DNA from 2 places in the Niveispirillum fermenti genome. Region 2 is predicted to be linked to the other one. Evidence: predicted binding sites of a transcription regulator. Region 2 holds the regulator's gene; the other holds the start of a gene.
The links. The regulator LexA, encoded in region 2, represses DNA repair genes until DNA is damaged. The targets are predictions, from matches to a motif close to ATGTTCTANTTTGGTTC.

Region 1: a site for LexA is predicted at 2,404-2,420, ahead of ABC728_RS16495 (ImuA family protein). Genes of this name have one in related genera too.

Annotation. Positions count from the first base shown of each region.
Region 1 is NZ_CP156681.1:1,069,471-1,075,571, forward strand. Features, by position in the region: gene ABC728_RS16480 (methylated-DNA--[protein]-cysteine S-methyltransferase) at 1-145, shown strand, start outside; gene ABC728_RS16485 (MOSC domain-containing protein) at 247-1,011, shown strand; gene ABC728_RS16490 (acetyl-CoA carboxylase carboxyltransferase subunit alpha) at 1,163-2,116, shown strand; gene ABC728_RS16495 (ImuA family protein) at 2,428-3,165, shown strand; gene ABC728_RS16500 (Y-family DNA polymerase) at 3,098-4,744, shown strand; gene ABC728_RS16505 (error-prone DNA polymerase) at 4,741-6,101, shown strand, end outside.
Region 2 is NZ_CP156678.1:162,971-169,071, reverse strand. Features, by position in the region: gene ABC728_RS00720 (molybdopterin molybdotransferase MoeA) at 1-302, shown strand, start outside; gene ABC728_RS00715 (methyl-accepting chemotaxis protein) at 354-2,033, opposite strand; gene lexA (transcriptional repressor LexA) at 2,403-3,137, shown strand; gene ABC728_RS00705 (hypothetical protein) at 3,242-3,472, shown strand; gene ABC728_RS00700 (DUF6065 family protein) at 3,726-4,460, opposite strand; gene ABC728_RS00695 (DUF2336 domain-containing protein) at 4,476-5,669, opposite strand; gene ABC728_RS00690 (MarR family transcriptional regulator) at 5,674-6,101, opposite strand, start outside.

The DNA.
Region 1 (6,101 bases), on a different replicon from region 2:
GCCCATCGTGGTGCCCTGTCACCGGGTGATGGCGGCGGCCGGCGGTGCGGGTGGCTTCTCGGCCCCCGGCGGGGTGGCGACGAAGCTGGCCCTGCTGCGGATCGAAGGGGCCGTGTTGCCGGCCGAACAGTTGGGTCTGTTCTGAGATTACCGGGCGATCGGCCGTTTCATGAAACCGAATTACCGGTTCGGACCCATTGTGATGGTTGCGCCGTGACCGCCGGGCGGATTATCCTTCGTCCCATCATGTCCGCGACGCTCGATGCCATCCATTATTTCCCGGTCAAGGGCCTGACGGCCCAGACGCTGGACCATGCCACCCTGACGCCGGGCGGCTGCCTGCCGCATGACCGGCGTTTCGCCATCCTGCACCGGGCGACGCAGTTCGATCCGCTGGAACCGGCCTGGAAACCCAAGACCAATTTCCTGGTGCTGCTGCGGGACGAGAAGCTGGCGACGCTGCAGGCCGTGTTCGATCCGGAAACCTGTGTCCTCGAACTGCGGCGCGGGGGCAAGCGCGTGGCGCGCGGCCGCATCGACACGGCCACGGGCCGGCTGCTGATCGACCAGTTCCTGTCGGCCTACATGGCCGGTGCGGCCGTGCCCGGCCCGTACAAGCTGGTGGAAAGCCCCGGCCACAATTTCACCGACATCCCGGACAAGGCCGTGTCGCTGCTGAATTTGGCATCGGTGAAGGATATCGGGCGGGTGACGCAGCGCCCTGTCGATCCGCTGCGCTTCCGCGCCAACCTGCACCTGTCGGGCCTGGCACCCTGGGCAGAGATGGGCTGGGTGGGCCGGCGCATCGCCGTCGGTGATACGGTGCTGTCCGTCTTCAAGACCACGACGCGCTGTGCCGCGGTGGAGGTCAACCCCACCACGGGCGAGCGCGACATGGCCCTGTTGAAGGCGCTGAAAAGCGGGTTCGACCATGTGGTCTGCGGTGTCTATGCCAGGGTTGAAGCCGGCGGGGCGATCCGGGCCGGTGATCCGGTGCGGCTGCTGGACTGACGGGGAAAGGCCGGTGGCGGTGGCTTTCGGGGCCGCTCGGGCTCCCCCTTCAGCCCACCCTTGCGCATGCACACTCATGCACACTATGGCCCTCCCGCCCATCTCGTGCTAATCAGCCCGCTTCAGTGCCAAGGGCGGAACCATCAATTCGATGCATTTCCTGGAATTCGAAAAGCCGATCGCGGAGCTGGAAGCCAAGATCGAGGAACTGCGCCATCTTGCCGATGGCGGCGATCTGAACATCGCCGACGAGGTGAAGAAGCTGCAGGACAAGGTGGACAAGCTGCTGCGCTCCACCTACGCCAAGCTGACACCGGCCCAGAAGGTTCAGGTGGCGCGCCATCCGAATCGGCCGCACTGCCTGGACTATGTCGAGGCGCTGATCACCGACTTCACCCCGCTGGCCGGCGACCGGCTGTTCGGGGAGGATCGGGCCGTCATCGGCGGGCTGGGCCGTTTCCGCGGCCGGTCCGTGGTGGTGATCGGGCAGGAGAAGGGCAACGATACCGAAAGCCGCGTGAAGCATAATTTCGGCATGGCCAAGCCCGAAGGCTATCGCAAGGCCCAGCGCCTGATGGCCATGGCCGACCGGTTCGGCCTGCCCGTCATTTCGCTGGTCGATACGGCCGGCGCCTTCCCCGGCGTGTCGGCGGAGGAACGTGGCCAGGCGGAGGCCATCGCCAAGTCGATCGAAAGCTGTCTGCGCCTGACCGTGCCCATGGTGTCCACCATCATCGGCGAGGGCGGGTCCGGCGGGGCCATCGCCATCGCCGCGGCCGATCGCGTGCTGATGCTGGAACATTCCATCTATTCGGTGATCTCGCCGGAAGGCTGCGCGTCCATCCTCTGGCGCTCGGCAACCAATGCTGCCGACGCGGCCCAGGCCCTGCGGCTGACGGCCCAGGACCTGAAGGAACTGGGCGTCATCGACCGCGTGGTGATGGAGCCCATCGGCGGCGCCCATCGCCGGCGGGACGAGACGATCACGGCCCTGGGCAACGCGATCGAGGATGCGCTGGAAAGCGTGCGCGGCCAGGACGGCCCCACCCTGCGCCTGAACCGCCGGCAGAAATTCCTGGACATGGGGCAGAAGGGGCTGGGCTGACCGGCGCCGGGGCCTGTCGGCATCGCCGGCAAACAGGTCCCGCCTTCATTCGTGCCGCCGCCGTGCCCGTCGGCGCGGATACCAGGGGACATTCTCCATGCTGGAGCGGTTTTCCTCTGACTGGAAAGCCGCCCCGCCGGCAACTGCTGCCGCGCGGCATAGGCCGCGTAGCCAAGCCGCGCAATAATCGCGGACCCGCAGGGTAACGGCACCGATCTGGGGCATGGACGCCCGTGTCTATTGCCACTTCCCCATCCCCGCCCACCGGATTCAACGCTTGCAAACAGGAACAAAACACGAACAATTGCCCCATGGCCGACAGGATCCCCACCATCGCCGCCCTGCGGGAGCGGCTGTCCATCATGGACAGGGTGCGCCCCCCCAAGGGGCGCGCGGCCCTGTCGCTGGGGCTGGGCGCGCTGGATGCGGCCCTGCCGGGGGGTGGGCTGGTGCGGGGCGGGTTGCATGAGTTCTGGCCGGGGCCGGGGGATGCGGCGGCGCATGGGTTTGTTGCGGCCCTGCTGTCGGGCCTGCCACCCGGCCCCATCCTCTGGTGCCGCCATCGCGACCGATCGGACCCGCTGGGGCTGGCCGACATGCCTTATGGGCCGGGGCTGGCCGGTGTGGGGCTGGACGCCTCACGCCTGATCCTGGCGCGCCCGGCCGGGGTGGAGGATGCGCTGTGGGTGCTGGAGGAGGCGCTGCGCTGCCCGTCGCTGGCGGCTGTGGTCGGCGACGGCGTGCTGCCCGGCAGTGTGGCCGGCCGCCGCCTGCAGCTTGCGGCGGAAGAAGGGGGGATGATGGCCCTGCTGATCCTGCCGCCGGTGGCCCGCCCCCCGCCTTCCACGGCATTGACGCGCTGGCGCGTGGTGTCGGCGCGCGGCCGCCCCCTGCATGAGGCGGAAGGGGGCTGGCCGCGCTGGCAGGTATCGCTGCTGCGGGCACGCGGCGGCGGATCGGGTTCGTGGGAGGTTGCGTGGGATGACGCGGCGTTTCGTCTCCGTCTGGCTCAGCCGCTGGCCGACGGACCAGTGGCGGCGGCGGAATAGGCAGGACGGGCCTGCCGGTCCCCTGGCCCTGACCCTGGCGGGGCAGGGCGGCATCCGGCTGCATGCCGTCGACGGGCTGGCCGAGGCGGACGGGCTGCGGGCAGGATTGCTGCTGGCCGACGCCCGCGCCCTGGCACCGTCGCTGACGGCCATGCCCGCCGATCCGGCGGGCGACCGCGCGGCCCTGGTCCGGCTGGCGCTGTGGGCGCAGCGTTATACGCCGCAAACAGCGACCGACGGGCCGGACGGCCTGATCCTGGACATCGCGGGGGCCGCCCATCTGCATGGGGGGGAGGCGGGGCTGCTGGCCGATCTGGGTGCCCGGCTGGACCGGGCCGGTTTCACCCACCGGTTGGGGCTGGGCGATTCGCCGGCCGCGGCCTGGGGCTGGGCCCGGCACCGCCCTTCCGTCAGCGACCCTGTCCTGCCGGAAGGGCGGGGGGCCTGGCCGCTGCTGCTGCCCCTGCCCATGCCGGCCCTGCGCCTGGATGGGGAACAGGTGGCCGATCTGGCGCGGGTGGGGCTGGTGCGGGTGGGCGATGTCCATCGCCAGCCGCGCGCGCCGCTGACGGCCCGCTATGGCCCGGGTATCGGCCGGCGGCTGGACCGCATGCTGGGCCTGTCGGCCGAGCCCGTGGCCCCGCAGGCCCCGGCCCCGGTCTGGCAGGTCCGCCGTTCCTTCCTGGAACCCATCGCCACGCGCGAGGCGATCGAGGCCGCCGTGCTGGCCCTGCTGCGGGATCTGGCCCGGCGGCTGGAACAGGCCGGGCGCGGGGTGCGGCGCCTGAAGCTGACCTGCTTTCGCACGGATGCCACGGTGCAGGACCTGTCCATCGGTGCCGCCCGCCCCGCCCGCGATCCCGCAGCGCTGCTGAAGCTGTTCCGGGAACGGTTCGACACGATCGAACCCGGTTTCGGGATCGAGATGATGGAACTGACGGCCGTTTCGACTGACCTGTTCACGGCCGAGCAGGCGGGGCTGGCCGTGGGCGGGGGCGGCGCCCTGGCGCTGCTGTCCCTGCTGGACCGGTTGGTCAACCGGCTGGGAGAGGAACGGGTCGGCCGTCCCCTGCCGCGCGACACGCACCGGCCGGAGGCCGCCACCGATCTGGCCGGGGAGATGGAGGCGGGTCTTGCCGACCCTGCCTTCCTGCCGGCGGGCGGCGGTTCGCAAGGCCCGGTCGCGCCTTCCGGCATGCGATTTCCCGACCCGGTCCCGGCCTCCACCCCGGTGGCAATGGGGGATGATGGTGACCGGCCCTGGCCCAAGGCCCAGCCCCGCCGCCCGCCGCCCGCGCGCCCCCGCACCTGGCGGGTGGAAGGGCCGCGGCCGCTGCTGCTTTTGCACCCGCCCGAGCGGGTGGAGGTGGCGGAACCGGCGGAGATGCTGTGGCGTGGCCGCTGCTGGCGGCTGGACTGGCTGGAAGGGCCGGAGCGCATCCGCCCGGACTGGTGGCGGGCGCGGCTGGGCCCCACGCGGGATTATTACCGCGCGCAACTGGCCGATGGCCGCCGGCTCTGGCTGTTCCGCACGGCCGACGACCGGGGGCACTGGTACCTGCATGGATTATGCGCATGACGGACGGCAATTATGTCGACCTGCAGGTCACCAGCAATTTCAGCTTCCTGCGCGGCGGCTCGCATCCCCATGAACTGGCCCTGGCCGCTGCCGGCCTGGGACGGCGGACCATCGCCATCACCGATCATGACACGCTGGCCGGGGCCGTGCGCATGCATGTGGCCTGCCGGCAGCATCGTCTGCGGCTGGTGGTCGGGTGCCGCCTGACCCTGGCCGATGCGCCGCCGGTTCTGTGCTATCCCACCGACCGCGCGGCCTATGGCCGGCTGACGCGGCTGCTGACCCTGGGCAAGCGGCGTGGTGGCAAGGGGGAATGCCATCTGGCCCTGGCCGATCTGGCCGCCGGGGCGGAAGGGCTGATCCTGGCCGTTCTGGCGCCGGACGGCAGGGCCACGCCGGACCGGCTGGCCGTTCTGGCGGCCCAACTGCACCGGTTCGCGGCCCTGCCGTCGGCCGGGCTCCATCTGGCTGTCGCGCCGCTTTACCAGGGATATGACCGGTCGCGGCTGCTGCGGCTGGGGGAGCTGGCCGACGCCCTGGGGGTGGGGCTGCTGGCCACGCATGACGTGCGCTACCACCATCCCGACCGGCAGCGGCTGCATGATATCCTGACCTGCATCCGTCATGGCCGGACATTGGCCACCGCCGGCCGCTGCCTGTCCCCGCATGCCGAACATTACGCAAAGCCGGCCGGAGCCATGGCGGCCCTGTTCGCCGCCCGGCCCGACGCGCTGGCCGCCAGCGCGGCCATCGCCGCCCGTTGCACCTTCGCCATGGATGAATTGCGCTACGACTATCCCATCGATCCCATCCCGTCCGGCCTGACCCCGCAGCAGGAGATGGAAAGGCTGGCCTGGGAGGGGGCGACACGTCTTTACCCGCAAGGTGTGCCCGAAAAGGTGTCCGGCCTGCTGAAATATGAATTCGACCTGATCGGCAGGCTGGACTACGCGCCCTATTTCCTGACGGTGCATGACATTGTGCGCTTTGCCCGGTCGCGGGACATCCTGTGCCAGGGACGGGGATCGGCGGCCAATTCGGCCGTGTGCTTCTGTCTGGGCATCACCTCGGTTGATCCCACGGTCAACGAGTTGCTGATCGAACGCTTCATCTCTGCCGAGCGGGGGGAGCCGCCCGACATCGACGTCGATTTCGAGCATGAGCGGCGGGAAGAGGTGATGCAGTACATCTATGACAAATATGGTCGCGCCCATGCCGGGCTGGTGGCCACCGTCATCTGCTACCGTTCCCGCATGGCCATCCGGGAGGTGGGCAAGGTGCTGGGCCTGTCCGACGATGTCATCGGCGCCCTGGTCCGGCTGGGCTGGAACCGGCATGGCATCACGCATGAGGGGGT
Region 2 (6,101 bases):
TCTGCGCCTGGCTTTTCCTGCGCCCGCTGTTGCTGGCCATGCAGGGACTGCCGGCGGATGACGAATTGCGTGACGCCGTGCTGGGACGTGACATGGGGGGCAACGACGCGCGGGCTGATTTCATCCGTGCCCGGCTGTCCACCGATGGGGAAGGCCGCCTTGTGGCCGAACCCTTTCCCAAACAGGATAGCGGCATGCTGAGCCGCCTGGCCTGGGCCGACTGCCTGATCCTGCGCGCCCCCCACGCCCCGCCGGCCAGGGCGGGGGACCGCGTGCGGGTAATGCCGCTCGACGCGCTCTGACGCCGGTCGCCCTCTGACACCCGTCGCCGCGTGGGCGCTCCGGCCGCCGGGTCAGGCCCCGATACGGGCTGCTTCGGCGGCAGCGCGTTGCATGCTGGTCGACATGTCGCCGGCAACAGCGCTCTGCTGCGACACGGCGGCGGCGATGGAACTGACATAGTCGCTGACCTGGCTGATGGCGCCATGGATACTGTCGAGCGTCTGCACGACCTCCGTCGCCGTCTCCCGCAGGCTGCCGATATCATCATTGATACGGTCGGTGGCGGCGCGGGCCTGGTTGGCCAGGTTCTTCACCTCCTGCGCGACGACGGCGAAACCCTTTCCGGCCTCCCCGGCGCGCGCGGCTTCGATGGAGGCGTTCAGGGCCAGCAGGTTGATCTGTCCCGTGATGCCGGAGATCAGGTTCACGATCTCGACCATGCTGTCGGACAGCGAACTGAGGCGTGCCGTCACGGCACCGGCCGCGTCGACGCGGCGGTTGGCCGATTCGGCCTCGTCGCGGGAACGGGCCATGTTGTGAGCGATCTCGCGGATCGAAGCGTTCATCTGCTCCGCGCCGGCGGCAACATTCTCCATCATGCTGCGCACATGTTCGCTGCGCTGACGGGCCAGCACCTGCCGCGTCACGTCGCTGGCATATTTCACGACCTTGTAGGGCTTGCCATTCAAATCCAGGACGGGATTGTAGGAGGCCTGAATCCAGACTTCCTGCCCGTTGCGGCCGATGCGCCGATATTCGCCGGCCTGATATTCACCGCGGCCCAGCCGTTCCCAGAACTGGCGATAGGGGGCGCTGTCGCGCTCCTCCTCCGGCATGAACATGCGGTGATGCCGGCCCTGGATCTCCTCCAGCCGGTATCCCAGCGTGTCGAGGAAATTAGCATTGGCCGTGATGATCGTGCCATCGAGGTTGAAGGCGATGACCGCCTGGCTTTTGCTGATGGCCTGGATCTGGCTTTCGAAATCGGCCGTGCGGCGCTTCTGTTCCGTGATGTCGGTGGCGAATTTCACCACTTTCTCCACCCGCCCGTCCTCGTCGAGGATAGGGGTGTAGGTGGCCTGGATCCAGATGTCGTGCCCATCCTTGCGCACGCGCCGGAACTCCCCGCCATTATGTTCCCCGGCGGCCAGTTGCCGCCAGAACTGGAGATAGGCGGTGCTCTCCCGCTCCTCCGCGGGAACGAACATGCGGTGATGCCGGCCCTGGATCTCCTCCAGCCGGTATCCCAGCGCGGACAGGAAATTTTCGTTCGCCGTCATGATCTCGCCGCTGGACGTGAACTCGATCACGGCTTGTGACCGGCCGATGGCGGCCACCTTGGCGGCGAGATCATTTCGCAGGTGGATGGTTTCCGTAATGTCTGTCGCCAGCTTCACGACCCGGACCACCTGACCTGCCCGGTTGAAGACAGGATTATATGTGGCGCGGATCCAAATTTCCCGACCTTCACGGGTGACCCGGCGGAAAACGCCGGTCTGGAATTTGCCCTGCTTCAGCGTATTCCAGAAATCGCGATATCCTTCACTTGCATGTTCTTTGGGAAGAACGAAAATTTTATGGTGTTTCCCAATAATATCTTCACGATGATAGCCGAGAGATGTCAGGAAGTTCTCGTTTGCATCTAGTATATATCCGTTAATATCAAATTCAATGACACATTGAGAGCGATCGATAGCATCCCTTAAAGCGGAAAGTCGACGGGTTTCCTGAGAAGGCTTAAAAATACGCACCGGCAATTTCCTTATTGGAAAATTAGCTATATAAATATTTATAATGATTTTGATGGTGCTGCCACCTATCCTTTCGTATATGTGGTTTCCGGGATGTTTTCTCTAAGAAATTTTTAAATGTGCATGTTATGTCAGGTGAAACTTGATGAATACCTATCCAACATCCATAGGCCGAATGTTATAAGTACATTTTTGGTGTGGCTATATCCCCCTATAGTGGTGTCGGCGGGACGGATTGCGTGCTGATGGACATTGTGAAAGCACGAACCAAAATAGAACATTGATTGACGTTCCGGGATTGTTCTATAGTCGGACCGTATCATGCCGCTGCGTGGATGGGCGACGGGCGGTTGCGGTCAAGGGGATGCCATGCTGACGCGCAAGCAACAGGAACTGCTGTTCTTCATCAATGAGCGGCTGGAACAGGGTGGGGTCTCCCCTTCCTTCGATGAAATGAAGGATGCGCTGGGCCTGAAATCGAAATCGGGCATCCACCGGCTGATCACAGGGCTGGAGGAGCGGGGCTTCATCCGCCGCCTGCCGCATCGCGCCCGCGCGCTGGAGGTGCTGCGCCTGCCGGAGAAGCCGGCGGCCAAGGCCCGCCCGGCCGCCGCACCGGCGTCACAGCCGCCGGCGGATGTGACGCCGCGGTTCAAGCCCAATGTCATCAAGGGAGATTTCCGGGGCGCCCTGCCGGGGCGTCCGGCCAGCAACGACGCCGAAGCCGTGGCCCTGCCGCTTTACGGCCGGATCGCCGCCGGCCTGCCGATCGAGGCGATGCGCGACAGTTCGGTGACGATCGACATTCCCGCCAGCATGGTGGCGACGGGCGATCATTACGCGCTGGAAGTCGCCGGTGACAGCATGGTGGATGCCGGCATCCTGGATGGCGACACGGTGATCATCCAGCGCTGCGAGACGGCGGAGAATGGCGTGATCGTCGTGGCGCTGGTGGATGGGCAGGAGGTGACGCTGAAGCGCCTGCGCCGCAAGGGGAATTCCATCGCGCTGGAACCTGCGAACCCCAATTACGAAACGCGCGTGTTCGGGGCCGACCGGGTCAATGTGCAGGGCCGGCTGGTCGGGTTGATCCGCCGGTATTGACGGCGGCCACTGCCGCAATCGCGACACGGACATGCCGCGCTTTTGCCCGGACCGGGTGCCAGGGTGCCAGTCATCGAAACGGTTTGAAAGATGGCTGGTCACCCATGTCCGCCCTGTCGTCCGTCGCGGCGCGTGCGCTGCTGTTGCTGGTGCCGCTGTCGTTGGCCATGTCGGGCTGTGCCAGCCCCTGTGACCGTATCAATGCCGAAATGCGCCAGTTGAACGCCGATACCATCCGCGACCCGACCATGGCGGGTGACGGGCGCTATCTGTCCCGGTTTCAGGAACTGGCGGCGCAGTCGGTGGAACGGGGGTGTCTGGGGCCGGAACGCTGACGACCGGCAGGGTGCCGGCCGTCACAGCCGGGCCGGGGGGCGGGGATGGATCGCCATGCGGTGGCGGGCGCCGCAGCACCGGCCGCAGCACCACTCGTGCGGCGTAGCCAAGCCATTGGCATGTTGGCGCCCGGCATGTTGGCGCCGGCGCTTGAATGCGGTGATCGGAACCAACAAGGTCCGATCACCGCAGAATGGGAATGGTATGAACGGGCGCCACCGGCGCGGTGAATGAGTACGACCCGGATCAGGCTCAGCGCTTGTCCACGAAGCCGGGGGGCCGCAGCTTGACCAGATGGTCGGGGTCGGCCGGGCTGCCGTCCGGCAACAGCCCCAGATAATAGCTTTTCTGCCATTTGGCTGTGCGGGCGTCCGATCCGGGCTGGCTCAACTCCTCATTGAAGCGGGTGCGGCCCTGGGCCCAATCCTCGAACCGCCGGGCCAGTTCGGGATCGTCCGACAGGTTGCGGATTTCCGGTTCCACGCTTTCCAGCAGGCGGCGCTGCACGGGGAAGATCGTGCAGAAAGGTTCCATGGCGTCGAACCGGACGGTCCGGCCCGGCGCCGTGAATTTCCAGTTCATGGTGAAGCTGTAGGGTGCCCAATCCGTCTCGATGATGCCCGACAGGGCGGAAATACCATCCTTGGGCCGGTTCACGGGGCCCTGCGCGCACAGGCTCCACCCCGGCTCGGTGCGGAACACGGCTTCGATATGGAAGGTCAGCACACCGGAGCCGAAATGGCTGATGGCCGGGGCCGTCGTGCCGGGATCGGGCGTGATGCTGATGCTGTCGATACCGCTTCCGCCATCCCAATGGGCCGTGAAGCCACTGCGGTTCAGCAGTTCCCAGCCATGGGCATTGGCGATGTTGAGCGGCAGGCAGCGATAGGCATAGGCCTGCGGGGTGCCGTCCATCCAGTCGCGCGTGGCCGGTGCCGGACGGATCAGGGGCGGATCGCCATGAATGGCATAGCAGATCAGCTTCATGTGGGACCGGGGCCCTTATGCCCGGATCGGATTCAGGATGGCACCGACATCGATGCCGGGCTGGTCGGAAATCTGCATCAGCAACTCGTCCACCTCCCGTTCCGCGGTGTCGGCATAGCGGTCGAACAGGGCCTCCAGCACGACCTGCTGGTATTTCTCCCGCGTGCAGTTGCCGGCCGCATATTCAATCTCCAGCGCCATCTGCTGGGCCGTGCGGAAGGGCGCGGTCAGGGGGCCGGGAATGGCCGCCGCGTCCATCAGGCAATGCAGCCCCAGCACGCCATCATCCCAGGCCAGGATGCCGGCGGCCTGCGGCGTGATGTTGGCCCGTGCCGCCATGCCCGCCACGAACAGTTCCAGATCGCCCGCGCACAGGGCCCGGAACAGTACCTGCGGGGTCAGCCGGCCCTGGCGGTAGAGATGCTTGGCCACCATCTCCGCATCATCGGGGGAGACCAGCAGGGGCTGCAGGACGCGCAGCGTTGCGGCCTCCCGTCCCCCCTCGGCCAGCCGCTTGGCCAGGGCCGGCTCGATCTTGTGGTCGCGGATCAATTGCTGGCGCACATCCTCCGACACCAGGGCGATCATGCGTTCCACGATGGCGACGGTGACATCCGGCCGGGCGGCGACGCTGTCGGCAACGATCCGGAACTGCCCGAACCGTTCCGCCGCACGGCTCAGCGTCGCCTCCCGCACGGCGGCACCGCGATTGCGCAGCAGATGCACGACGGTGACGACATTGCCCGTTTCGACCAGGGCGGCCGACACGGCTTCCGACACGGTGCGGCGCCCGGCGATGGCTAGCTGCTTCTGCGGATCCCGCTCGGCCACGATCTCCAGCAACAGGTTCTCCGGCAGACCATCCACATATTTCAGGATGGGCACGGCCACCTGTGCCACGTCGCGGGCCAGCTTTTCCGCCATGTCGGCGGTCAGGATGGGGCTGTTATGGATCTGCCAGGCCACGGCGGCCCGCACCTCCATCTCCGCATCGGAGGCGAAGGCGCGCAGCACATCGAGCGCCAGCCGCTGTTCCTTGGCCGTCAGTCCGCCTTCCTCCATCTCCATGACCAGCTTCGTCATGGTATCGATGCGCGCGCCGCTGCCAGGCTGCTTCAGCAGCCGTTCCACGTCGCTGCTGTTCAGGCGGGCCCGGAGGACGGGTCGCGCCGGGGCCGCGGGGTCCCCGGCCGTCGGGGTCATCATCATGGGGTCAGTCCTGGCCACGGCTGTCGTAACGGACGACATCCCCCCAAAGCCGTTCCAGGCGGCGCAGCATGTTATATGTGGTCTCCAGGTCCCGGACATCGGATGCGGTGTGCAGCAACTGCGCGGCCTGCCGCTCCTCCAGCTTCTTGATCTCCGCACACAGCCATTCGCCCTTTTCCGACAGGCGCAGGCGGGCGGCCCGGCGATCGCGGGCCGAGGCCCCGCGGTCGACATAGCCCTGTTCGACCAGATGCTTGAGATTGTAGCTGGCGTTGGACCCCAGATAATAGCCGCGCTCCATGAGGTCGCGGACGGTCAGTTCGTCACCGCCGATATTCAGAAGCATCAGCACCTGCATGGGGCTGATGTCATCCACGCCGATCCGGCCCAGTTCGACGCGGACCACATCATGCAGACGGCGCTGCATATGGT